DNA from 3 places in the Streptomyces sp. NPDC002232 genome. Region 3 is predicted to be linked to each of the others. Evidence: riboswitches for the same ligand, from Rfam matches in the RefSeq annotation. Region 3 holds a riboswitch; each other region holds the start of a gene.

Region 1 (7,559 bases), 620 kb from region 3:
TGGGGAACCTGTACGACGGCTCGTACCGGGCCGCGCTGCGTCCCCGCGCGTGCCCCCTCGCCCGGTGCGACTGCCACATCGGCTACGTCCACCTGGAGACGCTGCCGCTGTACGACGTGTTCGCGGGCGGGGTCCTGGAGCGGATCCCCGCCGCGCTCCCGGCCGCCGGAGGCTGAGGCCTACAGCGGCAGGAGGTCGGGGCGCTTGGCCTCGACGTGGTCGCCCGAGCTCTCGCCCCGCAGCCGGCGCCCGATCCAGGGCACCAGGTACTCCCTGGCCCAGTGGATGTCGTCGCGGCGCACCTCCAGCGTGCCGCGCGGCGGGACCGGCGGCCAGTGCTGGTCCGGGTCGGCGGGCACCGGCAGGCCGACGACCTGGGCGGCGCGCAGGGCGACCCGGGTGTGGCCCTCGGGCGAGAGGTGCAGCCGGTCGTCGTCCCAGGCGCGCCGGTCCTGGACGGACCTCAGCGACCAGAGGTCGAGGACCGGGCAGCCGTAGCGGTCCGCGATGGCCCGGACGTGACCGTTGTACGTGGCGATCTTGCCGCGCAGGTGCTTGAGGAGGGCCACGCCGCGGGTGTCGAAGCCGGTGGTCACCATGACGGTGCCGACGGCGGAGGAGAGGTCGGCGACGGCGCGCTCGAAGCGCTCGGCCACCTCGTCGGGGTCCGTTCCGGGGCGGATGATGTCGTTGCCGCCCGCGCAGAAGGTCACCAGGTCGGGGGCGAGTTCCTTCGCCCGCGGGACCTGTTCCGCCACGATCTGGTCGAGGAGGCGCCCGCGTACGGCCAGGTTGGCGTAGCGGAAGCCGTCGTGCTCCGGCAGCTGGTCGGCGAGCAGGACCGCGAAGCGGTCCGCCCAGCCGACGTACGTCCCGTCGGGCCCGGGGTCTCCGACGCCCTCGGTGAAGCTGTCGCCGATCGCCGCGTACGACCCGAATGCGTTCTTGTCTCTTGATCTCGAATCGTCTGCCACGGGAGCACATCCTTCACCTTTCCGTGTGACCTACGCGACCGTAAGGAGGGGTTGACGACGGGTGACATATGCCACCGATAAAGATTCCCCCAAAACGGAATACGCCTCAGGCCCGGCACATGAGTGCCGGGCCTGAGGCGGTGCGAGGCGCCGAGGGGCTCCGAAGGAGCGTCAGATGTTCACGCCGTGCTGACGGAGGGCCGCCAGCGGGTCGATGTCGGAGCCGTACTCCGGGCCGGTCCGCATCTCGAAGTGCAGGTGCGGGCCGGTGACGTTGCCGGTGGCGCCGGAGAGGCCGATCTGCTGGCCGCCGGTGACGGTCTGGCCGGCGGAGACGGAGATCGAGGACAGGTGGGCGTACTGCGAGAAGGTGCCGTCGGCGTGCTGGATGACGACCTGGTTGCCGTACGCGCCGCCGTCACCGGCGGAGTAGACGGTGCCGGGGCCCACCGCGACGACGGTGGTGCCGGTCGAGGCGATGAAGTCGACACCGGTGTGGTAGCCGGAGGACCACATGGAGCCCGAGGCCTTGTACGCGGTGCCGGTGCCGCCGCTGACCGGGGCGACCCAGCCGGAGGAGGAGGTCGTGCCGGCCGAGGAGGACGACGCCGGGGCGGACGCGGGGGCGGCGGCCGGGGCCGAGGAGCGCTCGCTGCTGCGCGAGGCGCGCGGGGTGTCGCCGTTCTTGCCGGTGCTCGCCTCGCTCTGGTGCGCGGCGGGCTCGGCAGTGCCCTTGGCGCCGAGGGTGAGCTTCATCCCGGGCAGGATCAGCGCGGGGTCCTCGCCGACGACCTGACGGTTGTCCTGGTAGAGCTTCTGCCAGCCGCCCTTGACGTGGTGCTCGGCGGCGATCTTCGAGAGGTAGTCGCCCCGGACGACGGAGTACGTCTTCGGCGCGGCCTTCGTGGTGGTGGGCGCGGCCTGGACGGCGGCGGCCTTCACCTGGGCGACGGCGTGGGCGGGAGCGGCGGCCGGGGCGGCCTGCTCGGCGGCGTGGGCGCCGGTGGCTCCGAGGAGCGGGAGGGCGACGACGGCGCCGCCGGTGCCGGCGGCGGCGATGCCGCGGGTCAGGCGGCTGGACTTGACGCGGCGGTGCTTACCCGATGCGGGCATGGCGAATTCCTCTCCGGCGCCTGCGAGGTGAGCTGTCGGGTTCGGACTGGAGATGTCCGGCCGCGTCTGCACGCGACTTCACCCCGAGCCGTCCTTCTTCGAGGGATCGGCGTAGTACCTGGGTCCCCCGCTCCTGCCTCGTACGGGTGAGTGTGGAATCCGGTCGGTGGCAGGATTCGGCGGTCCGTCCGGAAGTGAGCGCGACGCTAGACGAGTGGGGTCGGGGCGAACAAGCCGCGAATTCCACGCACTCCGGGATCGCGGGTCGTCCGGCCGGAATTCCGGTCACCCTCCGTGGATGACGGTCCTTCGATCTCCCTTTTCCCGGGGGTATTTGGAAAAGACGATCAGGCACGGTCCGTCACGTTTATGACGCTGCTCACGCGCCGATCCCCATCTCCCCTGCAACCGGGGCGGGTTACCGCTAAACCCTCAATACGGACAGATCACCCATTCCCGTCCGAGGGGGTGCGTGCCCGGGTCCGGGAAAGAGATGATTGCCCCAGGAACCGATCTACAGAACAGGAGCAGCCGTGACGCAGCAGCTGCCGCAGGTCCCGCCCGCCGATGCCGCCGAGCCCGAGCTCGCGGGGGTCCGCAACTTCCGGGACGTGGCCGGCCTGCCGACGGCGGACGGGCGCGCCGTCCGCCCGGGCCGCCTCTTCCGCAGCGGCCACCTGGCCCACGCGACGGAGGACGACGCCGCCTTCCTCGCCTCGCTCGGCCTGCACACGGTCTTCGACTTCCGCAACGAGTCGGACCGGAAGGTGGAGGGCGCGGACGTCGAGCTGCCCGGCGTGCGGAACGTGAACATACCGCTCAGCGACCCGGCCGACGGCAAGGAGTTCTGGAAGCTGGTGCGCGGCGGCGAGATCGCGCAGCTCCGGGAGATCCTCGGGGACGGCAAGGCCGCCGCCCGGATGACCGACTCGTACCGGAGGATGATCGTCGAGCGGACCCCGGAGCACAGCCGGATCCTCCACTCCATGGCGGAGGAGAGCGTCCCGGCCCTGATGCACTGCGCGGCCGGGAAGGACCGGGCCGGTCTCGGCATCGCGATCACGCTGCTCGCGATCGGCGTCGAGCGGGAGGCGATCGAGGCCGACTACGTGAAGTCGAACGACCCGCACCGCCGCTACAACGTGCGCCGCAGCTCCGTCGCCGAGGACGCGATGTCGCCCGAGGTGATGGAGCTGCTGAGCCCGCTCTTCGACGCGCGGGTGGAGTATCTGCGGGCCGCCTTCGAGACGATCGAGACGACCTGGGGTTCGGTGGACGCCTACCTCGCCGACGGCCTGAAGCTGGCCCCGGAGACCCGGGAGCGGCTGCGGGAGCTGCTCCTCACGGAGGCGTGAGGAGCCGGAGCGCTACCGGTTCTGCCCGCCCAGCGTGAAGAGCAGGTAGAGGAAGCCGGCGAAGAGGTGGCCGGCGACCAGATAGGCGAAGAGCCGGAGCACGAGCCCCTTGGGGAACTTGCCGTCACCGCGCTCTTCGCCGGTGACAGGTGCGGACTTCTCGGACATGTCGTTCCTTTCTTGAAGAATCGTCATGGAGTGAACGTCACGGAGCAGGCGTCACGGATGGTCAGCTCCGATGCGGCGTCCCGTCGCCGAAGCACAGCTCGGCGACGGGACTCTGCATCAGGGTGTGGACGAAGAGCAGCTCGGCTCCGCCGGGTGTCGCGGCGCCGATCCGGTGCGGCGTCAGCGAGTCGAAGTGCGCGCTGTCCCCGGGATCGAGGACGTGGACGGCCTCCCCGAGCGCGAGCCGCACCCGCCCCTCCAGGACGTGGATCCACTCCTCGCCGGGGTGGACGCGCACGATGTCGGTCCGGGTGGCGTACGGCACGTGGACCCGCAGGCACTGGAGCGCCCGGCCCGCGCCGCCCGCCTGGCGGTAGATCCAGCCGTCGGCCTCCACCGGTTCGGAGCGGCCGGCCCGGACGACCGGATCGCGCTCGGGCGGCGCCTCCCCCAGGAGCTCGGAGACCGTCGTACCGTAGATGCGGGACAGGGCGAGCAGCATCGGCAGCGAGGGCTGCCGGTTCCCGGTCTCCAGGCGCGAGAGGTGGGCCGGCGAGAGACCGGCCCGCTGGGCGGCGGCCTCCAGGGTGAGGCCCCTGCGGCGGCGCAGGGCCCGCAGCTGCGGGGCGACGTCGGGCAGGACGCCGGGAGTGACGGGGTCCGGGGAGGTCTCCCCGGGGACGTGGTCCATGGGTCCATTCCGCCAGGATCGTGCCTCTGAGGCAAGTTTCTTGCCTCAGAGGCAAAACCCCGGGGGGATCCGCGACGGGATCCGGTCAGCGCTGCGCGACCGCCTGCTTGACCAGGGTCTTCCCGAAGTCCCACATCAGCCCGCCGCCCCCGTGGGCGTCGTCCATGACCGCCGTGAAGGCGGTGACGAACCGGTCCACGTCGGCCTCGTCGATGACCAGCGGCGGGATCAGCTTGATCACCTCCAGATGGTCGCCGGAGACCTGGGTGAGGATCCGGTGCCGCTGGAGCAGCGGGACGACGACCATCTGGGCGAAGAGGCCCTTGCGGGCCGTCTGGAGCATCGTCCAGCGCCCGCGGAGCCCGAGCGAGGACGGCCGTCCGAACTCGATCCCGATCATCAGGCCGCGCCCGCGGATCTCGTGCAGCAGCTCGTACCGGGGCACGAGCTCCTTCAGGCGGCCCGAGAGCAGGTCGCCCATCCTGCGGGCGTGGGCGACGGTGCCCTCCTCCTCCATGACCGCGAGGACCGCCAGTCCGGCGGCCATGGCCTGGGCGTTCGACCCGAAGCTCGCCGAGTGGACCAGGACCCGGTCCATCGACGAGTACACCTTCTTGAAGATCCAGTCCTTGCCGAGGGTGGCGCCGACCGGCACGTAACCGCCGGAGAGCGCCTTGGCGACGCAGACCAGATCCGGCTCGACGCCCTCCTCGTGCTGGTAGGCGTAGAAGTCTCCGGTCCTGCCGAGGCCGGTCTGCACCTCGTCGGCGACGAGCAGCGCACCGTGGCGGTGCAGCAGCTCCTGGGCGCCCCGGAGGAAGCCCGGCGGCGCCTCGTGGACGCCCTTGCCCTGGATGGGCTCGACGACGAAGGCGGCCACGTCGCCCTTGCGCAGCTCCCGCTCCAGGGCGTCGAGGTCGCCCAGCGGGATCGCGGTGTCCGGCAGCAGCGGCTCGAAGCCCTCCCGGAAGCCCCGCTCCCCGTTGACGGAGAGGGAGCCGGTGGTGAGCCCGTGGAAGGCGTGGGAGCAGTAGAGGACCCTCGGCCGCCCGGTGGCGTACCGGGCGAACTTGAGGGCGGTCTCCACGGCCTCCGTGCCGCTGTTGCCGAAGAAGACCCGGTCGAGGTGCGGGCTGTGGGCGAGCAGCCGCTCGGCGAGGAGCCCCGGCAACGGCTGGCAGTCGAAGCGGGTCAGGTCGGCGAGCTGGGCGTCCAGGACGTCGTGGAGGGCCTTGCGGACGACGGGGTGGTGCCGTCCGAGACCCATCACGCCGAAGCCGGCGAGCATGTCGAGGTGGTCGACGCCGTCGGCGTCCCAGAAGTGGGCGCCCTCGGCCCGCTCGTAGACCTTGTCGAAGCCGATGGTGTGCAGCATGCGGGGCAGCTGGTGGTTGAGGTACCTGGCGTGCAGCTCGTACCGCTCCGCGCCGCGCTCGGAGAGCAGCGCCCGCAGGTCGAACCCGCCGGTCATGACGAGCTGTTCCCGGAGACCGTCTCCCGGACCGCGCGCAGCGACTCCTTGAGGGAGCCCATGGTGGCGAGGACGGCGGTGGGTTCGTAGCCGCAGTGCGCCATGCAGTTGGCGCAGCGCGGGTCCTTGCCCCGGCCGTACTTGTCCCAGTCGGTGTCCTCGACGAGCTCGCGGTACGTGGGGACGTATCCGTCGCTCATCAGGTAGCAGGGTCGCTGCCAGCCGAAGAGGGAGTAGTTGGGGATGGCCCAGGCGGTGCAGGGGAAGTCCGCCTTCCCCTCCAGGAAGTCCAGGAAGAGCGGCGAGTGGTTGAGGCGCCAGCGTCGCCTGTTCCCGCCGGCGAAGGCCTTCTTGAAGAGTTCGCGGGTCTGTTCGACGCCGAGGAAGTGCTCCTGGTCGGGAGCCTTCTCGTAGGCGTAGGCGGGCGAGATCATCATTTCGTCGACCTGGAGGTCGTCATTGAGGAAGTTGAGCACCTCGATGATGGTCTGCGGGGTGTCGGTGTTGAAGAAGGTCGAGTTCGTGGTGACCCGGAAGCCGCGCCGCTTGGCCTCCTTGATGGCCGCCACGGCCTCGTCGAACACGCCCTCCTTGGCGACGGACTCGTCGTGCCGCTCGCGCAGGCCGTCGATGTGGACGGCGAAGGCGAAGTACGGGGAGGGGGTGAACTTCTCCAGCTTCTTGCGGAGCAGCATCGCGTTGGTGCAGAGGAAGACGTACTTCCGCCGGGCCACCAGCTGGCGCACGATCTCGTCGATCTGCGGGTGCATCAAGGGCTCGCCGCCCGCGATGGACACCATCGGGGCGCCGGACTCCAGGACCGCGCCGACCGCCTGGGCGACCGGCATGCGCTGCTTGAGGACACCCGCCGGGTGCTGGATCTTGCCGCAGCCCTCGCACGCGAGGTTGCAGGCGTAGAGCGGCTCCAGCTCGACGATCAGCGGGAACTTGTCCCGCTTGCGGAGCTTCTGTTCGAAGAGGTAGGTCCCGACGCGGATGGACTGACGGAGCGGCATGGCCATAACTCGTTCACCTCCTGGGGAGCAGCGAAGAACGGTGCCATTCGAAGAATGCGGGAAGGACGGCACGCAGAACACGGAAGGCTGATATTCCCCCGCGTACCGTGCCGATCCGGACCAGTTCATGTTCCGGAGCGTCCACGACCACCCGGACGGCCGCAACCGGGCGGGGTCCGGACGACGTCGCGGCGCGGAGCGTGGCGGCGGACTCCATGTCGACGGCGATCGCGCCGCCGGCCCGGAGCGCGACCCGCTCGGGGCCGCGCACCACGTGGTCGGAGCCGATGAGCGGTCCGGTGTGGACGGCGTGCCCGGGTACGGCCCGCTCCAGGGCCTGCACCAGGAGCTCGGTCCCGGTGCAGGGGGTCGTGCCGTCCGGGCCGCGGGTCTCCTCGGCGACGATGAGGTCCCCGGGGTGCATGCCGGGGGCGAGGCCCGCGCAGAAGCCGGAGGCGATCACCGCGGCGTCCCGCCACCGCGCCTCGCCGAGGGTCCGGGACACGGCGCGGCGGGCCCGGTCGGGCCCCATGCCGGTGCGCACCACGGTGACCGGGCCGGGCGCGCCGCCCCGGTCCGCGCTGCGCAGGGCGAAGTGCTCGATGCCGAGCGCGCAGGCGATCAGCAGCGGCGGGGCGGCGCCCGGGCCGGGCTCGCGGCCCATCAGTCGTCCCCGCGCGGCGCGGGGTCCCCGTACACATAGCGCCCGAGCGCCGTGAGCGGGAAGACCTGCCGGTAGAGGTGGTAGTTGATGGAGAAGTCCCAGGGGAA
Region 2 (7,559 bases), on a different contig from region 3:
CCGGTGAGGGCCCCCTGCCCGATCCCGCCGGGGCCCACCACGAGCGGCGGATCCGGAGCTTCCAGCCCCGCCGCAGCCGGGTCACGTACGGACAGGCCGAGGCCATGCTGAAGCGGTGGCCCGACTGGGGCCTCGACATCGACGGCAAGCGGGTCCTCGACCTCGAAGAGATGTTCGACGGGCTTCCGGTCGTCATGGAGATCGGCTTCGGCATGGGCGAGGCCACCGCCCAGATGGCCGCCGCCGATCCCGGCACCGGCATCCTCGCCGTGGACGTGCACACCCCCGGCCAGGGCAACCTCCTCGGCCTCGCCGACCGCAACGGGCTCACCAACGTCCGGGTCGCCAACGGCGACGCGATCATCCTGCTCCGCGAGATGCTGGGCGACGCCGCCCTCGACGGCTGCCGGGTCTACTTCCCGGACCCGTGGCCCAAGGCGCGCCACCACAAGCGGCGGCTGATCCAGCCCGAGTTCCTCAGCCTCCTCGCCCCCCGGATGAAGCCCGGGGCCGTGCTGCACTGCGCCACGGACTGGGAGGAGTACGCCGTGCAGATGCTGGAGGTGCTCTCCGCGCATCCGGACTTCGAGAACACGCAGGCCGACGGCGGCTACGCGCCCCGCCCCGACTTCCGTCCCCTCACCCGCTTCGAGGGCCAGGGGCTCGACAAGGGGCACGTCGTCCACGACCTCCTCTTCCGGCGGAAGTGACGCGGAAGTGACGCGGAGCCCGTAACCGCGTCGACCGGTGTCGGTGGAGGTCGTTAGGGTCGCTCACGTGTCGAACCCTGCCCCGAGCGACCCGTCGGCCGCCGCTCCCGTCCCGCACCGGGACACCGAGGAGCCGGCCTTCCCCGCCGCCGCCGACCGTTCCCAGTGGCGCTACCGGCCCCGCCGGGCCTTCTGGCGCAGTCGGCTGGTCCGGGCGATCGCCGTGGTGACGCTGCTCGCGCTCTGCGCGCTGGTCATCCTGGCGCTGGTCCGCGAGCAGACCGGCACCCAGGGCTTCCTCGTCGGCCTGGGCCTGGCCGTGCTTCCCGTACCGCTGCTCATGTCGGCGTTCCGCTGGCTCGACCGGGTCGAGCCGGGTCCCTGGAAGAACATGCTGTTCGCCTTCGCCTGGGGCGCCTTCGCGGCCGCGCTCGTCGCGATCCTGGCGAACTCCTTCGCCGTCCGCTGGATCGCCACGGCCACGGCCGATCCGGACTCCGCCGACACCCTCGGCGCCACCGTCATCGCCCCGGTGGTCGAGGAGAGCGCGAAGGCCGCCGCGATCCTGCTGCTGTTCCTCTTCCGCAGGAGGGACTTCGGCGGTCTCGTCGACGGGGTGGTGGTCGCCGGGTTCACCGCGACCGGCTTCGCCTTCACCGAGAACATCCTCTACCTCGGCAACGCCTTCGGCGAGGACCAGGAGTTCGGCTCCTCCGGCATCGGCTCGGTGACCGCGGCGACCTTCTTCGTACGGGTCGTGATGTCGCCGTTCGCGCATCCGCTGTTCACCGTGCTCACCGGCGTCGGCTTCGGTCTCGCCGCCCTCGCGCCGCGCGGGAAGCGGCTGCGCCGGGTGCTGCTGCCGCTCGGCGGGCTGCTGCTGGCGATGGGCCTGCACGCCGCGTGGAACGGCTCGGCCACCATCGGCGGCCCGCTGGCCTTCTACGCGGTGTACGGGGCGCTCATGGTCCCGGCCTTCGGTCTGCTGACCTGGCTGGCGGTCTGGAGCCGGCAGCGCGAGCTGCGCACGATATCCGGGGAGCTCCCGGCCTACGCGGCGGCCGGCTGGCTCGCCCCCACCGAACCGCTCGCGCTGTCCTCGATGCGGGCCCGGCAGATGGCCCGCTCCTTCGCGGCCCGGACGTACGGCCCGCCGGCCGCGCGGGCGGTCGGCGAGTACGAGTCCTTCGCGACGACCCTCGCGTTCCTGCGGGACCGGGCCCGCCGGGGCACGGCGGGCCCCGACTTCCCGGCCCGGGAGCAGGAGCTGCTGCACCACCTGTGGCAGCGCCGCGCGGTGGCGTCCCCGGCGCTGACGTACGCGGCGCGGGCCACGGGCCGGGCCTGGGCGCCGCCGCAGTATCTGGACTACGACGGCTACAACCCCTACCGCAGTTAGACGGCGGAGGCCTCGGTCAGGAGCGTCAGCTCGGCCTCGGTGAGGGTGAGGCCGGCGGCGGCGACGAGCGCCGGGAGCTGCTCGACCGTGCGGGCGGAGGCGATCGGCGCGGCGACGGTCGGCCGGGCGGCGAGCCAGGCGAGGGCGACGGTGGCGAGCTCCGCCCCGTGCGCCTCGGCGACCGTGTCGAGGGCGGAGAGCACGGCCCGGCCCCGCTCGGTCTCCAGGTGCCCGGCGGCCCCGGAGGCGCGGACGCTGTCGACGGTGGCACCGGGGCGGTACTTGCCGGTGAGGAAGCCGGCCGCGAGCCCGTAGTACGGGACGGCCGAGAGCCCGGCCCGCTCGACGGTCTCCAGGAGCGGGCCCTCGTAGGTGTCGCGGGAGACCAGGTTGTAGTGCGGCTGGAGGGCGACGTACCGGGCGAGGCCCTCGGCCTCGGCGAAGTCGAGGGAGGCGCGGAGCCGCTCCGGGGAGATGTTGGAGGCGGCGACGGCGCGCACCTTGCCGTCCTTCACCAGCTGGTCGAGGGCGGTGACGATCTCCTCGACGGGGACGGACTCGTCGTCGAAGTGCGTGTAGTAGAGGTCGATGTGGTCGGTGCCGAGACGGCGGAGGGACTCCTCCGCGCCCGCCTTGATGGTGGTGGCGGACAGGCCCTTGAACTGGGGGTGGGCGCCGACCTTGGTGGCGACGACGATGTCGGAGCGGTTGCCCCGGGAGGCGAGCCAGCGGCCGATGACGGTCTCGGACTCGCCGCCCTCGTTGCCCTCGGCCCAGGCGGAGTAGACGTCGGCGGAGTCGACGAAGTTGCCGCCCGCGGCGGCGTAGGCGTCGAGGACGGCGAAGGACTGGGCCTCGTCGGCGGTCCAGCCGAAGACGTTGCCGCCCAGGGCTATCGGGAAGACGTGGAGGTCGGAGCTGCCCAGCGGGCGGAGAGAGGTCATGTGTCGCTCAACCGCTCCCGCCGCCGGGCCTATTCCGGGTCCGCTCAGAGGCTGAGGCCCTTGGAGCGGAGCCAGGCCGCCGGGTCGATGCCGTCGCCGCCGGACGTGTGGACCTCCATGTGGAGGTGGGCGCCGGTGACGTTGCCGGTGGCGCCGACGCGGCCGATCGTCTCGCCGGTGCCGACGGTCTGGCCCGCGCCGACCAGCATGGACGAGAGGTGGCAGTACCAGACCTCGGTGCCGTCCTCCAGCTCCAGGACGATCCGGTAGCCGTAGGAGCCGGACCAGCCGGCCGACTTCACGGTCGCGCCGTGGACGGCCTTGAGCGGGGTGCCCGTGGGGGCCGCGAAGTCGAGGCCGGTGTGGTGGCCGGAGGACCACATCGAACCGGACTGCATGTAGGTGGCGGTGAGCGTGTACGAGGACACCGGCAGCGAGTAGCTCGCGGCGAGCTTGGCGAGGCGCTCGGCCTCTGCCTTCGCACGCGCCTCCGCCTCGGCCTTCGCCTTGGCCTCCGCCTCTGCCTTCGCCTTGGCCTCGGCGGCGGCCTTCTGCGCGGCGGCCTCCTTGGCCACGGCCTCGGCGGCGGCCTTCTCGGCCGCGGCCTTCTCCGCGGCGGCCTTCTCGGCGGCGTCGGCGGAGGCCTGCTGCTGCTCGGCCTGCTGGAGGATGCGGGCGCGCAGGGCCTCGCCGGCGGCGGGAGCGGCGGTGGCCGCCCGCTCGGCCTGCCCGGTGCTCTCCTCGGCCGCGGTGGCGTAGGTGGCGGTGGTCAGCGGGTTCGGGTTGGCGCGGGCCTCGCTGACGGGCGCACTCTGCTGCTCCGGGAGGAGGGCGGCGACGCCGGGGATGTCGTGGGCGTCCGGCAGGTCGATGTCCGGGAGGTCCGGCAGGGATATCGCCACCGGGGGCTTGTCCTGCGCGGTGGCGAGGCCGCCCGCGCCGACGGCCGCGATCACGCCGACGCCGAGGACGGTGGAGGAGCGGGCGAAGTTGGAGCGCTGCTTGACGACCCGGTGCCGGCCGCCGGAGCGGCTCTCGGCGCGGAGGGAGCCCTCGGTGGGGTTCCACTCGGTGTCCGGGGCGGAGGGAGCCGCACCGCCACCGAAGGCGTCGAAGGGGGCTTCGGGTGCGGGGGTGTTGGACGCCACGGGTGGGGGCGCTCCTTTCCTTCCTTCTCGCCTACCGGGTTAGCTGACGGGTTCGGAGCAGGAAGGTCTCCTACGGGCTCGACCGCACGCGTGCGTGGTCCGCACGGGTGCGAAGGGGCCCGATTCACCCCAAGTGGTGGTTCCCCGGTTCCTTTTCAGGATTCGGCGCGTGCGCACGGTGCCGTCTCTTGCGACGGCTGGGACGACCGCGCTGCGTTATCGAACGTTAATAGACAGGGGCTCCCGATTCCAAGCCGTTCCTCTTGATCATTCACGGGATTGGGGGGTAATAGCCTGACTTGACCGCCCTTCAGGGACAGGAGGCCAAACCCCCGCGATCTGACGTTATGTCAATTGTTATCGCAGTGACACCCTCCGACTACGCCTGGTGACCGGGCCCTCCGGGGGCCACCACGGGCATCGTCCGGCGCCGCTCCGGCTGCCCCGTCGCCGGACGGCTCACCGCCAGCAGCGCCAGGTCGTCGGTCGCCCCGCCGCCCGTGTGCAGCCGCACGTCGTCCACCAGCGCGTCGAGCAGTTCCTCGGGCCCCGGGAAGATCCGCCCGTCGAGCCGCGCCGCCGGATCGTAGAAGACGCCCTGCCCGTTCCGCGCCTCCGAGAGGCCGTCCGTGTAGAACAGCAGCGTCGCGCCCGGCGGGAACGGCCGCGCCTCCCCCCGGTCCGGCCACGCGGCCAGCTCCCCCATGCCGAGCGGCAGCGCCGCCTCCCCCGGCTCCAGCACCTCCAGCCGGCCGTCCGCGTACAGCATCAGCGGCGGCGGGTGACCGCGGTTGACGACCCGTACGAAACCGTCGAAGGTCCCGCTGCCGTCCGCGCGCGGGATCTCGGCCAGGACCGCCGTGGTGAACCCCTCGAAGGCGTCGAGCCCGTCCCGGCGGGTGCCCTCCCGGGCCAGCGCCCGTTCGAGCCGCTGCGCCACGCCCTCCAGGGTCCGCTCCTGCTCGGCCGCCTCCCGGAAGGCACCGATGACCACGGCGACGGCCTCGACCGCGTCCATCCCCTTGCCCCGCACGTCCCCGACCACGAGCCGCACCCCCTGCGGGGTGTCCTGGACGGCGAAGAGGTCCCCGCCGATGAACGCGTCCGCCTGCGCCGCCTCGTAGCGCGCCGCGCACTGCAACCCGCCGATCCGCTCGGCGGGCGTCGGCAGCACCGCCTTCTGCGCGGTCTCCGCGATGACCCGCGCCGAGGCGAGCCGCTCGCCGCTGCGGCGCACCACCCGGTTGATGAGGACGGCCAGCGCGGAGACGGTGAGGACGGTCAGGGTCTCGGTGAGCGCCGCCACCTCGTCGACGGTGTCGTTGTAGGCGTGCAGCCCGACGGAGGCGAGGACGGCCGCGATCCCGGTGATCACGGTCGTCAGCGTGGAGAAGAAGGGCGCGGCGATCAGCGGGGCGGCGGAGAAGAGCGGCGCCGCCGTGTACTGGGCCGGTGTCGCCACGTCGAAGACGACACCGCCCACGATGATCAGCGGGGGCAGCGCGCGGATGAACCGCCGGGCACGGCCGGGCTCGGAGCGGCCCTCGCCGCCCCGCCGTCCGCCGCCCGCCGCTCCTAGGGGGTGCCCCACCTGTGCTCTCCTGCCCGGTCCGACCGGCCGCGGTCCGCACCGCGCCCTCCCAGGGTGGCCGCCGCGGCCGACGGCGGCGACTTCCACGGGGCCGACTGGCGTACGGGTCAGCCGGCCGCCAGCCGGCCGCCCCGGGCGAGCAGCGCCATCGCCGCCGCGCAGGTCAGGCCCACCGCGCACAGCACGAGCCAGGGCGCCGCCGACCAGCCGGTGACGTCGAGCAGCGCGCCCGTGCCCAGGTTCCCGAGGGTGATCCCGACCCCGCAGACGGTGTTGTAGAGCCCGTAGTGGGTGGCGACCCAGCGGCCCCGGGACAGGGCGACGACGGTGTCCATCTCGTACGGGTAGAGCACCGCGTTCGCGACGGACAGCACGGCCGCGCACAGCAGCAGCCCCACCAGGCCGCGCCCCAGGACGGCCGGGAGCAGGAACGCCCCGCCCATCAGGGCCAGCCCGAGCACCAGACACCGCTCCCGGCTGAGGCGGCGCCGGCACCAGGCCGTGATCCGCAGCTGCCCGGCGAGCGCGACGAGCGCCGAGACCACGAACAGCGCGGTCGTCGCCGCCGTACCGCCCGCCGCGAGCGGCAGCGCCAGATAGACCTGGAAGGACAGCACGTACGAGCCGGTCATGGCCAGCGAGAACAGCCAGAACGTCCGGTGCGCGAGGACCGTGCGGAACTGCCCCCGCAGCTCCCTCGGCGCCTCGGCTGTCCGTACGGGCAGATGCCGGAGCTGTACGAGGGTCAGGCCGGCGAACAGCACCGCCGCCACCGCGCACGTCAGCCGGAACGACACCCCCGTCAGGGCCACCCCGACGAGCGGCCCGAGCAGGATGCCCGCCTGGTAGTAGGTGTTGAAGAGCGCGAAGGCCTCCACCCGGCGCTCCTCCCCGGCCTCCGCCGCGAGACAGGCCCGCACGGCCGGGTTGAACAGCGCTCCCGCGAGGCCGGTCGCGAGCGAGGCGGCGATCAGCATCGGCAGCGACTGCGCGAAGGCGAGCGCCCCGAAGCCGACCGTCCGCAGCGCGCAGCCGGCGACGATGAGCGGCTTGAACCCGAGCCGGTCGGCGAGCGCCCCGCCGACGAGGAACATGCCCTGCTGGGAGAGGTTCCGGGCGCCGAGGACGAGGCCGACGGCCCAGGCGGCCATGCCGAGCCCGTCCGCGAGATGCGCGGCCAGGTAGGGCATGAGCATGTAGAAGCCGAGGTTGATGGTGAGCTGGTTGAGGAAGAGCAGCCGGACGGCCGGGTCGAAGGTGCGGCTCTGCTTCCAGATCCCGCCCTTGGCGGGCGCGGTCGCCGTGGTCACGAGGCCCGCCCCAGGACGCGCCGGGTCCAGCCGCTGACCGTGTCGTCGGAGACGTACGCGGCGGGGTCCTCCCGCACGGGGCCGTCGAGCAGCCCGTGCGCCGCGCAGAACTCGTCGTTGAAGACGGTGTCGAAGTACCGCTGCGGCCCGTCCGGGAAGACGGCCGCGATCCGGGTGCCGCGGGGCCGGGTGCGGGCCAGCCATCCGGCGACCAGGGCCACCGCGCCCACGCTCCAGCCACCGGTCGCGAAGTGCCGCGAGGCCAGCCTGCGGGCCGTCCGGACCGCCTCCGCGGGCCCCACCCAGTGCACCTCGTCGAAGGCGCCGTGGTCCACGTTCCCCGGGTGGATGGAGGAGCCGAGGCCGCGCATCAGCCGCTCCCCGGCCGGCAGGCCGAAGACGGTGGAGTTCACCGAGTCCACGCCGACCAGCTCCAGGGCCGGGCTGCTGGTGGCGC
Region 3 (7,559 bases):
GAAGCTGCGCTTCTGGGTGTAGCCCGCGTCGGTGAACACCTTGATCATCTTGCTGTTGGCGGGGAGCACCTCGGCGGCGAAGCGCCGGATGCCCCGCTCGCGGGCGACGGCCGCGATGTGTTCGAGGAGGGCGGAGGCGACGCCCCTCCCCTGGTGCGCGTCCTGGACGAGGAAGGCGACCTCGGCCTCGTCGGCGGGCGCGGAGGCGGGCAGCCCCCGGGCGTCGATCCGGTCGTAGCGCACGGTCGCGATGAACTCGCCGCCGACGGTCGCCGCGAGGCCGACCCGGTCCACGAAGTCGTGATGGGTGAAGCGGTGGACGTCCTTGGCGGACAGGCGCGGGTAGGGGGCGAAGAAGCGGTAGTACTTCGACTCGTCCGAGACCTGCTCGTAGAAGCTCACGAGGCGGTCGGCGTCGTCGGTGGTGATGGGCCGGACGCGGGCGGTGCCGCCGTCGCGGAGGACGACGTCCGCCTCCCAGTGATCGGGGTAGGCATGCTCCGGCGGGGCCGGCGGTTCCGCCGCTTCCGACTGCTCCGACGCGCTGTGCATGGGGTCAGCCTACGGCCGCGACACGCGTGCGGCACCGGTCGCGCGGCGGGGGTGCGCGATGCAAGGTGTTGCCAGGCAGGAAGGGCCGAAGGGCGGTCCGATCCGGGCCGAAGGGCGGCGCGAGCACCGCGCGACCCGTGAGAGACTGGTCTAGACAACCCGCTTGAGACTTGAAGGGCAACACCATGGCTGAGCGCCGCGTCAACGTCGGCTGGGCCGAGGGCCTGCACGCCCGCCCCGCGTCCATCTTCGTCCGTGCCGCCACGGCTTCCGGCGTGCCGGTGACGATCGCCAAGTCCGACGGCACCCCCGTGAACGCCGCCTCCATGCTCGCGGTGCTCGGCCTGGGCGCGCAGGGCGGCGAGGAGATCGTGCTCGCGTCGGAGGCCGACGGCGCCGAGGCCGCGCTCGACCGCCTGGCGAAGCTGGTCGCCGAGGGCCTGGACGAGCTCCCCGAGACCGTCTGACCCGGTCCCCCCGCACGACGAACGGCCGTGGCCGCCCGCATTCGGGCGGGCACGGCCGTTCGCGTGTCCCGGGCGGCTCCCGTCCTCGGTCCCGCGCGGCGGTGCGCCCGGACGCGCGGGCAGCGGTCCGCGCGATCCGTTCCGCGCGGCCGGGCCGGACGCGACTGCCCGCGGCGGGCCGGATGAGACTCCCGAGGGGGGCGGACGCGTTGCCGACAGCGGCCTGATGTGATTCCCGGCGGCGAACCGGACGGGATTCCCGACCGCGGTCCGCGGACGCGATTCCGAGCAGCGGCCGGATCTGATTCCCGCAGGATTCCGACGCGATTCCGGCGTGGTTCCGGCGCAATTCCGGCGTGATTCCGGGCAGCACCGAATACCCGGGGCGAATACCGGGCTCGATTACTCCTCTTTGTATACGGCGCGCGTGTTAATTCCGGGAGCTCGCCGTGTTGACGGCATGTTGCGAAACCCTCACACGGCGCTCGGGCCTTTTGAGCCGGTGCAGCGACAGGGAGCGTTCCGCGTGCAGCGCCGTCAGCGAACGGGCCCGCTCGGCGTCGCCGCGGGCCACCGCGTCCACGATCGCGCCGTGCTCGGCCCAGGCCTCGGCCGGCAGGGCGGGCAGATCCACCGCGTACGTCCAGGCGATCTTGTGCCGCAGCTGGGTGAGCAGCGCCGTCAGGGCCGGGCTCCCGGACGCCTGTGCCAGCGTCTCGTGGAACCAGCCGCCGAGCGAGCGCAGGTCCTCGCCCTGACCGCGCCTGGCCCGCTCCTGCCCCAGCCTGACCAGGCCGCGCAGTACCTTGAGATGGGCCTCGGTGCGCCGCTGCGCGGCCCGCGCGGCGCCCAGCGGTTCGAGCAGCGCCCGCATGTCGAGCAGATCGGCCGCCTCCTGCTCGGTCGGCTCGGCGACCTGGGCGCCCGCGTGGCGCCGGGTGACGACGAAGCCCTCCGACTCCAGGGTGCGCAGCGCCTCGCGGACCGGGACCCGGGAGACCCCGTACCGGCGGGCGAGCTGCTCCTCGGTCAGCCGGGCGCCCCGCTCGAACACGCCGGAGACGATGTCGTCCCGGATCGCCGTGCATACCGAGTGCGCGGGAATGCGCATGTCCGACCTCCGCCTTGGTCCGCGTGAGTCCATTCGATCGACGCCTTTTCCGCGCCCGTTCTGCGACTCTATTGCAGCCCGCCGGAAATTCCGATGCCCCGGCGGAATCCAGGACGGCCTTTGGCTTCTTTTTGGTCAGCGAAAAGCCCCGGCTCAGTACGAGCCGGGGCTTTTGCGACGCGGTGCGCGGCGGGGTCCGGGCCGACGGCCCGGTCCGGGTCAGACGTTGACGCCGCGGGCGCGGAGGTACGCGACCGGGTTGATGTCCGAGCCGTAGTCGGGGCTCGTGCGCGCCTCGAAGTGGAGGTGCGGGCCCGTGGAGTTGCCGGTGGAACCCGAGAGGGCGATCGGCTGGCCGGGCTCGACGGACTGGCCGACGTGGACCCCGATGGAGGAGAGGTGCCCGTACTGGGTGTACGTGCCGTCGTACATCCGGATGACGATGTTGTTGCCGTACGCGCCGCCCCAGCCGGTCTCGACGACGGTGCCGGAGCCGACGGAGACGACCTGGGTGCCGGAGGCGGCGTGGAAGTCGACGCCGGAGTGGCTGCCGGAGGACCAGAGCGAGCCGCCGGTCTTGTAGCCGGTGGAGACGTACGAGCCGGCGACGGGGAGCTGGAAGGAGGCGAGGCGGCGGCGCTCGGCCTCCCGGGCGGCGCGCTCGCGCTCCAGCCGGATCTCCTTGGCGCGGGCGTCGGCCTTGCGCTTGGCCTCGGCCTTGGCCTTCGCCTGGGCGATGGCCTCGACGGCCTCCTGCTCCTGGGCGGCGGCCTGGGCGTTGATCCGGTCCACGAGGGAGTCCTCGGTGATCACCTGGGTGAGACCGGTGTCCTCGAGGGAGCGGTGGTCCGTGTCCGCGGCGAGGGCCGGGGAGGCGAGGGTTCCGATGACGCCGGTGGTGGCGAGTGTCGCGACGCCGGCGATGCCCACGCTGCGGCGTGCCATCCGGCTCGAACCACGATGCTTCCCGGTGGCACGGGTGAACGCCATGTAGGGGCTGATCCTTTCCTTCCCTCTCGCCTACCGGGTTAGCTGACGGGTTCGGAGCAGGAAGGTCTCCTACGAGCCCCTCCGTCGAGACGAAGGCGCCCGATTCACCCCAGGGACTACGTGTGGGTCCCCGGCTCCCCAGGCTCGCGCCTGACGGGGACTCGGCGATGACTGTCCGATGCCGCGGGTGCGGCACGTGCAACTGACGAACAGCCGCCATGACGCTATGCGGATCGTCTTTCAATCACCAACCAGACCAGCCTTTTGTAAGACATGCCACAGGTCAAACGATCATCTTGGCCTCAATACGGACAAAGGGGAGGACCCCGACGGGCGGTGCCGTCGGGGTCCTCGCAGGGTCGTGCGGTGGCCGGAATCAGCCGGTCACGACGGTCACTTCGCCGATGCCGAGCGCACGCACCGGCTCCGCGATCTCCGCCGCGTCACCGACGAGCACGGTGACGAGCCGGTCGACCGGGAAGGCGCTGACCACGGCGGCCGTCGCCTCGACCGTGCCGGTCTCGGCCAGGCGCGCGTACAACTGCGCCTGGTAGTCGTCCGGGAGGTGCTGCTCCACCTGGTCGGCGAGCGTCCCGGCGACGGACGCGGCCGTCTCGTACTTGAGGGGCGCCACGCCCACCAGGTTCTGCACGGCCGTCTCGCGCTCGGCGTCGGTCAGGCCCTCGGCCGCGAGCGTGCGCAGCACCGTGAACAGGTCCTCAAGTGCCGGGCCCGTGTTCGGGGTGTCGAAGGATCCGCTGATGGCGAGCATCGAGGCCCCGTTCCCCCCGGCGTCCGAGCGGAGCACCTGGCCGAAGGCCCGCACGCCGTACGTGTAGCCCTTCTCCTCGCGCAGGACCCGGTCCAGACGCGAGGTCAGGGTGCCGCCGAGGCAGTACGTGCCGAGGACCTGGGCCGGCCAGACGCGATCGTGCCGGTCGGCGCCGATCCGGCCGATGAGCAGCTGCGTCTGCACGGCGCCGGGGCGGTCCACGATGACGACCCGTCCGGTGTCGTCGGCGGTGATCGGCGGCATCGGGAGCGGCTCGGCGAGCTCGCCGGTCCAGGCGCCCAGCGTCTCGGCGAGGACCTTGTCGAGGTCGACGCCGGTCAGGTCGCCGACGACCACCGCGGTGGCCGTGCCGGGACGGACGTACGCCTCGTAGAAGGCGCGGACGGCGGCGGCGTCGATCGCGGCCACCGTCTCCTCGGTGCCCTGGCGCGGCCGGGACATCCGGGACTCGGCCGGGAACAGCTCCTTCGAGAGCTGCTTGGCGGCGCGGCGGCCCGGATTGGCCGACTCGTGCGGGATCTCGTCGAGGCGGTTGCGTACCAGGCGCTCGACCTCGGTCTCCAGGAACGCCGGGGCGATCAGGGCCTCGGAGAGCAGCCCGAGCGCCTTGGGCAGCCGGGAGGCCGGGACCTCCAGGGAGACCCGTACGCCCGGGTGGTCGGCGTGCGCGTCGAGCGTGGCGCCGCAGCGCTCCAGCTCGGCCGCGAACTCCTCGGCGCTGTGCTGGTCGGTGCCCTCGGACAGGGCGCGGGCCATGATGGTGGCGACACCGTCGAGACCGGCCGGCTCGGCGTCCAGCGGGGCGGGCAGGAAGATCTCCACGGCGACGACCTGCTGGCCGGGGCGGTGGCTGGTGAGCAGGGTCAGACCGTTCTCCAGCTTCCCGCGGTCCGGGGCCGGGAAGGCCCACGGCCTCGCGGTGCCCGGCTGGGGCTGCGGGTGGAAGTCCATGCTCGTCAAGGACACGGCGGCGTCGGTCACTGGTCCGCTCCCTCTTCGTCGTCTTCGCCGTCGGCGCTGTCGCTCTGCTCGGTCGCCAGGGGCTCGTAGACGAGCACCGCGCGGTTGTCGGGGCGCAGCTTGGCCGCGGCGGCCTCGCGCACCTCCTCGGCGGTGATGTCCAGGACGCGGTCGACGGCGGTCAGGGCGAGCTGCGGGTCGCCGAACAGCACGGCGAACCGGCACAGTTCGTCCGCGCGGCCGGCGACGGTGCCGAGCCGGTCCAGCCACTCCCGCTCCAACTGGGCCTGCGCGCGCTCCATCTCCTCGGCCGTGGGGCCCTCGGCGGCGAACCGGGCGAGCTCCTCGTCGACGGCCGTCTCGATCTGCGGGACCTCGACGCCCCCGGAGGTCTTGACGTCCAGCCAGCCCAGCGAGGGAGCCCCGGCGAGCCGCAGCAGGCCGAAGCCGGCGGCGACGGCCGTGCGGTCACGGCGGACCAGGCGGTTGTGCAGACGGGAGGACTCCCCGCCGCCCAGGACCGTCAGGGCCAGGTCGGCGGCGTCGCACGCGCGCGTGCCGTCGTGCGGGAGGCGGTAGGCGGCCATCAGCGCGCGCGCCGGGACCTCCTCCTCGACGACCTCGCGGAGCTGCTCGCCGATGACCTCGGGCAGCTCGCCGGAGCGCGGCGCGGGCTTGCCGTCGTGGGCGGGGATGGAGCCGAAGTACTTCTCCACCCAGGCCAGCGTCTGCGCCGGGTCGATGTCGCCGACGACGGACAGCACGGCGTTGTTCGGGGCGTAGTACGTGCGGAAGAAGTTCCGCGCGTCCTCCAGGGTCGCCGCGTCCAGGTCGGCCATGGAGCCGATCGGCGTGTGGTGGTACGGGTGGCCCTCGGGGTAGGCGAGCGCGGTCAGCTTCTCGAAGGCGGTGCCGTACGGCACGTTGTCGTAGCGCTGGCGGCGCTCGTTCTTGACGACGTCCCGCTGGTTCTCCATGGACTCTTCGTCCAGTGCTGCGAGCAGCGAGCCCATGCGGTCGGCCTCCAGCCAGAGCGCGAGCTCCAGCTGGTGCGTGGGCATGGTCTCGAAGTAGTTGGTGCGCTCGAAGCTCGTCGTGCCGTTGAGCGAGCCGCCCGCGCCCTGCACCAGCTCGAAGTGGCCGTTGCCGTGGACCTGCTGCGAGCCCTGGAACATCAGGTGCTCGAAGAGGTGGGCGAGGCCCGTCCGGCCCTTGACCTCGTGACGCGAGCCGACGTCGTACCAGAGGCAGACCGCGGCGACCGGGGTCAGGTGGTCCTCGGAGAGCACCACGCGCAGGCCGTTCGCCAACCGGTGCTCGGTCGCTGTCAGGCCGCCGGAGCCGGCCTCGGCCGTGGCCGTGTGACCCATGGGCATGTACGTCCCTTCGATCGCGATGTGAAAAAGTCCTGCCACTGTATGCAAGCGCGCCGACACCTGGCGAAGTTCCCGGGGCTTCGTGATGTCCCTCTTCCGGGTCGCGGTCGGCGTTGTCGGTGGCACGGTCCACAATGGTCCGCGTCAGATCAACCTTGTTGGTGAAGGAGCCGCAGCCGCGATGGCCCGCCGCAGCACGAAGACACCGCCGCCGGACGACGCGTACGAGGAGAGGATCCTCGACATCGACGTGGTCGACGAGATGCAGGGCTCCTTCCTCGAGTACGCGTACTCGGTGATCTACTCGCGTGCCCTGCCCGACGCCCGCGACGGCATGAAGCCCGTCCAGCGCCGCATCGTCTACCAGATGGGCGAGATGGGGCTCCGGCCCGACCGCGGCTTCGTCAAGTGCGCCCGCGTCGTCGGCGAGGTCATGGGCAAGCTCCACCCGCACGGCGACGCGTCGATCTACGACGCGATGGTCCGCATGGCACAGCCCTTCTCCATGCGGCTCCCCCTCGTCGACGGCCACGGCAACTTCGGCTCCCTGGGCAACGACGACCCGCCGGCCGCCATGCGGTACACCGAGTCGCGGATGGCCCCGGCCGCGCTCCTCATGACCGAGTCCATCGACGAGGACACGGTCGACTTCACGCCGAACTACGACGGCCAGGAGCAGGAGCCGGTGGCGCTCCCCGCCGCCTACCCGAACCTGCTGGTGAACGGCGCGTCCGGGATCGCGGTCGGCATGGCGACGAACATGCCCCCGCACAACCTCGGCGAGGTCGTCGCGGCCGCCCGGCACCTGATCCGGCACCCGAACGCCGACCTCGAGACGCTGATGCGCTTCGTGCCGGGCCCCGACCTGCCGACCGGCGGCCGGATCGTCGGCCTCTCCGGCATCAAGGACGCGTACGAGTCGGGCCGCGGCTCCTTCAAGATCCGCGCCACCACGACCGTGGAGACCGTGACGGCCCGCCGCAAGGGCATCGTCGTGACCGAGCTCCCCTTCACGGTCGGCCCCGAGAAGGTCATCTCCAAGATCAAGGACCTGGTCGGCTCGAAGAAGCTCCAGGGCATCGCGGACGTCAAGGACCTCACCGACCGCAGCCACGGCCTGCGTCTCGTCATCGAGATCAAGAACGGCTTCGTGCCCGAGGCGGTCCTGGAGCAGCTCTACAAGCTGACGCCGATGGAGGAGTCCTTCGGCATCAACAACGTGGCGCTGGTCGACGGGCAGCCCCTCACCCTCGGCCTCAAGGAGCTCCTGGAGGTCTACCTCGACCACCGCTTCGAGGTGGTCCGGCGCC

The links. Region 3 has a riboswitch for cyclic di-AMP ahead of ACFYXU_RS27640 (M23 family metallopeptidase). Riboswitches for the same ligand answer to the same signal wherever they lie in the genome.
Positions count from the first base shown of each region.
Region 1: it holds a riboswitch for cyclic di-AMP, as region 3 does, so the genes downstream of both, ACFYXU_RS24825 (peptidoglycan DD-metalloendopeptidase family protein) here and ACFYXU_RS27640 (M23 family metallopeptidase) in region 3, are expected to answer to the same signal.
Region 2: it holds a riboswitch for cyclic di-AMP, as region 3 does, so the genes downstream of both, ACFYXU_RS31585 (M23 family metallopeptidase) here and ACFYXU_RS27640 (M23 family metallopeptidase) in region 3, are expected to answer to the same signal.

Region 1 covers NZ_JBIARV010000005.1:396,219-403,777, forward strand. The annotation lists gene ACFYXU_RS24815 (STM4011 family radical SAM protein) at 1-176, shown strand, start outside; gene ACFYXU_RS24820 (SGNH/GDSL hydrolase family protein) at 180-974, opposite strand; gene ACFYXU_RS24825 (peptidoglycan DD-metalloendopeptidase family protein) at 1,146-2,087, opposite strand; cyclic di-AMP (ydaO/yuaA leader) riboswitch at 2,092-2,279, opposite strand; gene ACFYXU_RS24830 (tyrosine-protein phosphatase) at 2,621-3,442, shown strand; gene ACFYXU_RS24835 (DUF6126 family protein) at 3,455-3,610, opposite strand; gene ACFYXU_RS24840 (helix-turn-helix domain-containing protein) at 3,672-4,301, opposite strand; gene ACFYXU_RS24845 (aspartate aminotransferase family protein) at 4,387-5,772, opposite strand; gene hpnH (adenosyl-hopene transferase HpnH) at 5,769-6,794, opposite strand; gene ACFYXU_RS24855 (1-hydroxy-2-methyl-2-butenyl 4-diphosphate reductase) at 6,802-7,452, opposite strand; gene shc (squalene--hopene cyclase) at 7,452-7,559, opposite strand, start outside.
Region 2 covers NZ_JBIARV010000006.1:729,008-736,566, reverse strand. The annotation lists gene trmB (tRNA (guanosine(46)-N7)-methyltransferase TrmB) at 1-710, shown strand, start outside; gene ACFYXU_RS31595 (PrsW family intramembrane metalloprotease) at 778-2,109, shown strand; gene ACFYXU_RS31590 (aldo/keto reductase) at 2,106-3,053, opposite strand; gene ACFYXU_RS31585 (M23 family metallopeptidase) at 3,098-4,201, opposite strand; cyclic di-AMP (ydaO/yuaA leader) riboswitch at 4,215-4,379, opposite strand; gene ACFYXU_RS31580 (PP2C family protein-serine/threonine phosphatase) at 4,581-5,792, opposite strand; gene ACFYXU_RS31575 (MFS transporter) at 5,900-7,102, opposite strand; gene ACFYXU_RS31570 (PLP-dependent cysteine synthase family protein) at 7,099-7,559, opposite strand, start outside.
Region 3 covers NZ_JBIARV010000005.1:1,017,153-1,024,711, forward strand. The annotation lists gene ACFYXU_RS27625 (GNAT family N-acetyltransferase) at 1-552, opposite strand, end outside; gene ACFYXU_RS27630 (HPr family phosphocarrier protein) at 738-1,019, shown strand; gene ACFYXU_RS27635 (GntR family transcriptional regulator) at 1,450-2,130, opposite strand; gene ACFYXU_RS27640 (M23 family metallopeptidase) at 2,350-3,120, opposite strand; cyclic di-AMP (ydaO/yuaA leader) riboswitch at 3,133-3,297, opposite strand; gene ACFYXU_RS27645 (M16 family metallopeptidase) at 3,497-4,864, opposite strand; gene ACFYXU_RS27650 (pitrilysin family protein) at 4,891-6,249, opposite strand; gene ACFYXU_RS27655 (DNA topoisomerase (ATP-hydrolyzing) subunit A) at 6,431-7,559, shown strand, end outside.